2 regions of the Microbacterium sp. RG1 genome follow, and region 1 is predicted to be linked to the other one. Evidence: predicted binding sites of a transcription regulator. Region 1 holds the regulator's gene; the other holds the start of a gene.
What was found. Region 1 encodes LexA, which represses DNA repair genes until DNA is damaged. Its sites were predicted from a motif close to TCGAACANNTGTTCGA; they were not measured.
Positions count from the first base shown of each region.

Region 1 (3,407 bases):
CACCAGACGAAGAGCGTCCACGACGGCGGGATCAGCAGCCAGGCACCCGACGCGCGCACCCGCGAACGCGAACGCCTTGCTCATGGTGCGGGAGACGACCAACCGCTCGCGCCCGGGCAGAAGCGAGATCGCCGACGGGGTGTCCCGCGGGGCGAACTCCTGATAGGCCTCGTCGACGATGACGATGCCGCGGCTGGCCTCGTACACCGCCTCGATGACGTCGAGGGTCATCGGCGTTCCGGTCGGATTGTTCGGGGCGCAGAGGAAGATCACGTCCGGGTCCGCCCGACGCACCTGTTCCGCGGCGGACACAGCGCTCAGGCTGTAGTCCTCGGCGCGAGTGCCGGCGACCCAGTCCGCCCCCGTCGCCCGGGTGAGCAGCGGGTACATCGAGTACGTGGGCGCGAAGCCGAACGCGGTGCGCCCAGGACCCGCGAACGCCTGCAGGACGTGCTGGAGGACCTCGTTGGACCCGTTGGCCGCCCAGATCTGCTCCGCGACCAGTCCGCCACCGAGGTAGCCGGCGAAAGCCGCGCGCAAACGGCTGAACTCGCGGTCCGGGTAGCGGTTGACCTGTTCGAGGGCGGCGCCGATCGACGCGAGGATGTCGGACGCGACGTCGGCCGGGACGGGATGCGTGTTCTCGTTGACGTTCAACGCCACCGGAAGCGGTGCTTGGGGCGCGCCATAGGGCTTGAGTCCGCGCAGATCGTCGCGGATCGGCAAATCATCGAGGCTGATCGTCACGCGCTCCATCGTAGAACCGCGCAGGACCTCACTCGCCCGAGGTGTACTCCGCCGGGATGGCCAGACGTTGCCCGGCGCTCACCTGCGCGCCCGGCAGGGTGTTGAGCCGCATGATCGCGTCGACGACGTCTCGCGGGTCGTCTTGCGGAGCGACCTCCTCCGCGATCGACCACAGCGACTCCCCCGCCATCACCGTCACCATCTCGAACGAGCCGGCGGCTGCGCCGGGCTCGCGGGAGGCGAGCGCGGACCCGCCGCTGATCACGCCGACGGCCAGCGCCGCGACGACGGGCAGAGCGACGAGCCAGGCGAGCACCCGACGACCGCGCGCGGTCAGACGCAGGCGGGTGGCGACGGGGGCGGCGAACTCGATCGTGCTCATGACGACTCCTTCAGGACGGGAAGAGATTCGTACCCGACCCTCCGGCCGGGAGAGCCGGGTACGAACTTCTCTTCCGAAGCTATCTTCGATTTACAGTACTGTCAAGCGATCGCGAAACCGGTCGAGTTTCGAAGACGACACGCCCTGCGCATGGACTGGATCGCCGCCGATTCCCGCTACGGTTTCGCTGAGGACACCGAATCACCGACCTCCGACATTCGAACGGAACAGACCCGACGGGAGCGCCGCATGGCCGCCAACCAGAAGCCGCAGACCCGCCGGCGCAAGAGCCTCAGCGACAAGCAGCTCGCGATCCTCGAGGTCATCCAGCACTCGATCGCCCGCCACGGCTACCCGCCGAGCATGCGCGAGATCGGGGACGCCGTCGGACTGAAGTCGCTCTCGAGCGTCACGCACCAGCTGAACCAGCTCGAGCTCTCCGGTTATCTCCGACGCGACCCCGGCAAGACGCGTGCCATGGAGGTCCTGATCGATCTGCCGGGCACCGCCGCCGAGAACCCGGCCGACGCCGCACCCGCCGTGGGCGATGCCGCGCTGGTTCCGCTCGTGGGGCGGATCGCTGCGGGTGTGCCGATCACCGCAGACCAGCACGTCGAAGAGATCTTCCCGCTGCCCCGCCAGCTCGTGGGCAAGGGAGACCTGTTCATGCTGAAGGTGTCGGGAGACTCGATGATCGACGCGGCGATCTGCGACGGCGACTGGGTCGTGGTCCGTTCCCAGCCGACGGCCGAGAACGGCGACGTCGTCGCCGCGATGCTCGACGGTGAGGCGACCGTGAAGACGTTCCGGCGCCGCGACGGGCACGTATGGCTGCTGCCGCGCAACACGGCCTTCGAGCCGATCCTCGGCGACGATGCCGTCGTGCTCGGCAAGGTCGTCGCGCTCATGCGCGCGGTCTGACTCGCCGCTCTCTTCGGACGACCCCCGGGCCGCCGCGTAGCGTGGGGGCATGACCGCCACCAGCTCCTACGGTTCCTGGCCCTCGCCCATCTCCGCCGCCGACGTCGCGAGTTCCTCCACGCGCTTCGACGGTGCGCGGTTCGTCGGCGAGGAGATCTGGTGGGCGCAGTCGGCGCCCGAGGAGGGCGGCCGCATGGCGGTGCGCCGTCGACAGCGCGACGGTCGGATCGCGGATGTCCTTCCCGCTCCGTGGAACGCGCGATCCCGGGTGCACGAGTACGGCGGCGGCGCGTGGTGCGCGGCCGAGGACGGGCGACTGTTCTTCGTGGAGGCCGGCGACCAGCGCGTCTACGTCCTCGACTCGGGCAGCGCTCCCACTCCGCTCACGCCCGAGGCGGACGGCACGGCGTTCGGAGGCCTGGTGTGGGCGTCCGGCCGCCTGCTCGCGGTGCGCGAGCGCACCGCGGCATCCACCGGGGAGCGGGCCATCGTCGAGATCTCGCTCGATGGCGCCGATGCGCGGGTCATCGCACACGGCGACGACTTCGTCGCCCAGCCCGCGCTGTCTCCGGATGGTCGGCATCTCGCATGGATCGGGTGGAATCACCCCGACCTGCCGTGGGACCGCACGCGCCTGCACGTGGGGCGTCTGCGCGACGGCGTGGTCGAGGATGTCGTCAGCGTCACGGACGGCGCGGCTTCGGCGCTCCAGCCGGTGTGGACCGGCTCCGACGAGCTGCTCTACCTCGACGACGCGTCCGGCCGGTGGCAGGTGCAGCGCGTGCGACCGGACACCGGCGAGCGCAGCACCCTCACCCATGACGACGCCGACACGGGCGGCGCGCTGTGGACGCTCGGGATGCGGTGGTTCGCCCCGCTCGAGGACGGACGGATCGTCGCGGTGCGCACGAACGGCGAGGACTCTGTCGTGGTGATCGATCCCGCCGACGGCACGATCCGCTCCGCGGGCATCGACGGCGCCTCCCAGACCTTCCTCGAGGATGCGCGCGGTACGCGCCTGCTGATCACGACGGCGTCCGCATCCGCCCCGCTCGGACTCTGGCTCGTGGATGCGGACGGCACAGCGGCACCGGAACGTCTGTCCGGCGACGATCTCTCCGCACTCGAGCCGTGGTTGCCCGCACCTCGCGCGTTGACCGCCGACGGACCCCACGGCCCCGTGCACGCCTACTTCTACCCGCCGACGCATCCGGAGCTCCACGGCCCCGACGACGAGCTCGCCCCGTGCCTCGTGTGGGTGCACGGCGGACCGACCGCCCATGTGGGCCCGGCCGCATCGCGCAAGATCGCGTACTTCACGAGCCGCGGCATCGGGGTCCTCGACGTCAACTACTCC
Region 1 covers NZ_CP034121.1:460,822-464,228, reverse strand. The annotation lists gene EHF32_RS02125 (histidinol-phosphate transaminase) at 1-756, opposite strand, end outside; gene EHF32_RS02120 (LysM peptidoglycan-binding domain-containing protein) at 776-1,129, opposite strand; gene lexA (transcriptional repressor LexA) at 1,379-2,050, shown strand; gene EHF32_RS02110 (dipeptidyl-peptidase 5) at 2,100-3,407, shown strand, end outside.

Region 2 (3,407 bases), 570 kb from region 1:
GACATCGTCGGCGTCGGCGGTGTCGAGCGTCAGGGTGAGCGCGTCGCCCACGACGCCCTCGGTAGCCGACAGCGTCGCGATCGCGGTGGTCTTGGCGTTGGCCGAGACCGCGGTGGCGACGGCGGTGGCGGTGAGGGGGGCGATCACGAGGCCGACGAGCGCGGCGATGATCACTGGTCGTCGGAAGCGGGGGCCGCTGCGGGGGCGGCGGGCGCGGGAATCGGGCATGGGTGTACAGACCTTTGCTGCCGGAGCGTTCGGGTGACGGTGTCGGTGGAGCGGCCTCACCGTGTCATCGCTATGTGTCCCTTGTGTTTCCGCTGGGAGTGGTGAGGTTTCGCCCGGTGCTTCGTGGAACGCGCTCGGGGCGAGCGCTTCATCAAGAAAGCGGTTCTCACCGGGCAGTCACGTGGGGGCGATGTTCGCGCCGAGGCGGTGTCGTGCGGGAGTGCCCGCGGGCGCGGATCGACCCCGCACCCGCTCTGAGAACTGAGCAGTTCTACGTGATCGCAGTGAGCGGGGAAGCTGCCGGCCGGGTTCAGGCGGCGTTCTCCCAGGGCGGCGGGTCGTCGTCATCGTCGTAGCGCGATGGCACGCCGAGGGGAATCTCATCGGGCACGAAGTGCACCGTCGGCGCGGGCGGATGGTCGAGGTAGGGGCGTCCGAGCGGTGAGGTCCAGGCGAGGATCCCGTCACCGATCTGGGTGACTTTCCACGCGGTGAACTGCTTCATCGAGTGGTGTCGCTGGCAGAGCCCCGAGAGGTTGTCGAGCCGGGTCTTACCGCCGAGAGCGAAGTCGACGGTGTGGTCGTGCTCGCAGCGGATGGCCGGCACTCGGCATCCGGGAAAACGGCAGTGCGCGTCGCGGGCGCGAAGCCGGCGGCGGAGGGCCGGGGTGGGCTGGTAGCGGTCGGTTGCGAGGATCTCGCCGCTGACGGGGTGGGTCAGGATGCGGTCCCAGCCGGACTCGGCGCCGACCAGGCGTCGGGCGGTGTCGGCGTCGACGGGGCTGCGGCCGGCAAGATCGGCAGGATACTCGTGGGTTCCCGCGAGCGCGAGCACCGGCACGACGACCTGCACGTGTGCGCGGATCGCGCCGAGCACGCCGGGGCGATCGTCGGTGCGTGTGGGGTCGGCGCCCGGCTGGGCGGTGAGGAGCATGTCGGCGAAGATGTCGGCGCGCAGCTGATCCATCGTGCGGCGGTCGGAGGCGAGGACCTCGTCGGTCTCGGATGCGGGCTCGCCCGCCGCGCGGGCGTCGCGCAGGCGTTCTGTCGCCCGCATCCGCTCGTCGTGGAGGGCTGTGCCCTGCTGGGTGAGACGGTTGTGGATGCCTTCGCCGAGGATGAGGGGCAGGATCGCCGTGAGCTCGCACATGCCGTCATCGATCGGGCTGACGGTGACGCTTCGTGTCTCGCGCGCTTCGACGTGGCGTTCGGTGAGTGTGCGCGGGTGGAGACGTTCGGCGAGCATGCGCACGGCCGGGCGCACGCGCCCGACGGTGTCGTTCTCGCACTTGTGGAGCGCCGCCGCCTCGAACTCGGCGCGGCTCTCGTGGGGGAGGTGCGCGCCCGCGTCGGTGATGGCGTAGACGTGGCCCATGGTGATGCGGCCGGCCGCGAGGGACTCGAGCGTGGCGGGGTACTCGTGTGCGATCTCGGCGGCCTGCGTCATCCGCCGCTGCATGGTGCGGTCGGCGATGTGAAGCGGGGTCGCCAGTTCGGAGGCGATCGCACGATGGGCCATGTCGCTGGCGGCAGCGCCGCGTGTCGCGCCGGTCGACTGGCGGCAGGCGAGCTCTTCTGCCCGCGCGAGCTCGCGTGTCATGCGCGCCTGGAGGGCGGCGAGTTCGGCCTGAGTCTTCTCGACCGCCGCGGCGATCTCGGCGAGCGTCGCCGCATCCGCGTCGGAGAACCCGACGGGGCGATACTCGTTCGAAGACATAGTCGTATTTTAGCACGACGATGTGTGATAAAGATAGAACAAAGATACGAACAGGTGACGTCGCGGCTGCGGGAACGAGCGGGCCGGGCAGAGGGTCGCTAGGGTGCGATCGTGGGGGTGAACGTGGATGAGAAGCACGTGCCGGGTGTTCCTGCGGGTCGGGGGCGGCAGGCGCTGTCCGTCGTGGCGTCAGGTGTGTTCTTCGCGCTGGCGAGCGCGATCGTCGTGTTCGCGCCGGTGCTCGAGACGGGCGACCCCCGCGCATCCTTCCGTGATCTGATGGCGCTGAGTCATGGATTCCGCGAGACGGCGATTGCGACCTTGGGCTTCATCGGCAGCGGTGTTCTCGTGCTGCGCATCACCTACGCGATCGGCGACCGGCGGGCCGTCGATCACGAGGCGTACGCCGAGGCGGAACAGCGCTTCTCGACGGTCGCCGCTGTCGCCAGCATGCTGGCGGTATGGCACGCGACACTGGCGCTGCCGTCGGCGCTGACCGGCTTGGATGAGGTCGGCACAGCCGCGGCGATCGTCGCGATCGTGCTGCTCACGCTGCTGTTCGCTTTCACGGTGGGAGCCTCGTGGGCTCCGGGGGCGCGTCGTCAGCGAGAGGTCGCGATCGCCGAGCGGGATCGAGCTCGGGCGAGAGCCGCCGCCGCGGGGACATTGCGCTTACGGAGCCCTGCGTGGTCGATTCTGGAGGTGCTCGCGTGGATCGCCGTGACGGGGGTGCTCGCGCCCGCTGGGCTGGGGTTTCTCGCTATCCGGCTCGTCGCCCTGACGGATGCGTCGGGTGTCGGAGCGCCCGTGGACGCCGGGTACGCCATGGCGATCGCGGCGACAGCGGCGACGATCGGAGCGGCGAGTTGGTACGGCATCCTCATCGCTCAGTTCGGGCGCTACTTGGGCGCGGGGGTCCTCGCTGTGCTCGCGCGGGTGGCGGGTGCCGTCTTCGCGATGCTCGGGTGGGTCGCGCTGGTCCTCGCGTCGGCGTCGGGGTGGATGGACAGCAGATGGGGCGGATGGGTCGCGAGCGGCATCCTCTTTCTCGTTCTCGGAGTACTGGCGGCTCTGGCGAGCCTGTGGCGGGGAGGGGAATCGCGGTTCTCACCGGTCACCGCGTTGCGACGAATGTTCGTCGGGGCGGATCGCCGGGCCGTCGAGCGGTCGGAAGAGCGCATCCGGTTGCTCGACGCGCGCATCCACGAGAAGACGCTGGTTCGCGCCACGTAGCGGCGCCCCGCATCCCTCAGAACGCGTCGAGCACCATCGATAGGAGCCCGAGTGCGATGAACGCGGCCGGCACGATCGTCGAGGCGACCGCTCCCCAGGAGGGGCGGGTGCGCAGGCGGTGACCGGGGATCGCGAGGGCGGTCCCCGCATCCGCGTGGTCGTCGCGATACAACTCGGTGCGGGCGCGCATCTTGCGTCCGACGAGGTCGACGAGCGAGATGAGTCGCGT
Region 2 covers NZ_CP034121.1:3,142,662-3,146,068, forward strand. The annotation lists gene EHF32_RS15950 (cohesin domain-containing protein) at 1-228, opposite strand, end outside; gene EHF32_RS15270 (HNH endonuclease signature motif containing protein) at 539-1,945, opposite strand; gene EHF32_RS15275 (hypothetical protein) at 2,057-3,178, shown strand; gene EHF32_RS15280 (hypothetical protein) at 3,195-3,407, opposite strand, start outside.
Region 2: EHF32_RS15270 (HNH endonuclease signature motif containing protein) is a predicted target of LexA. The motif match lies at 1,980-1,995, and genes of this name have one in related genera.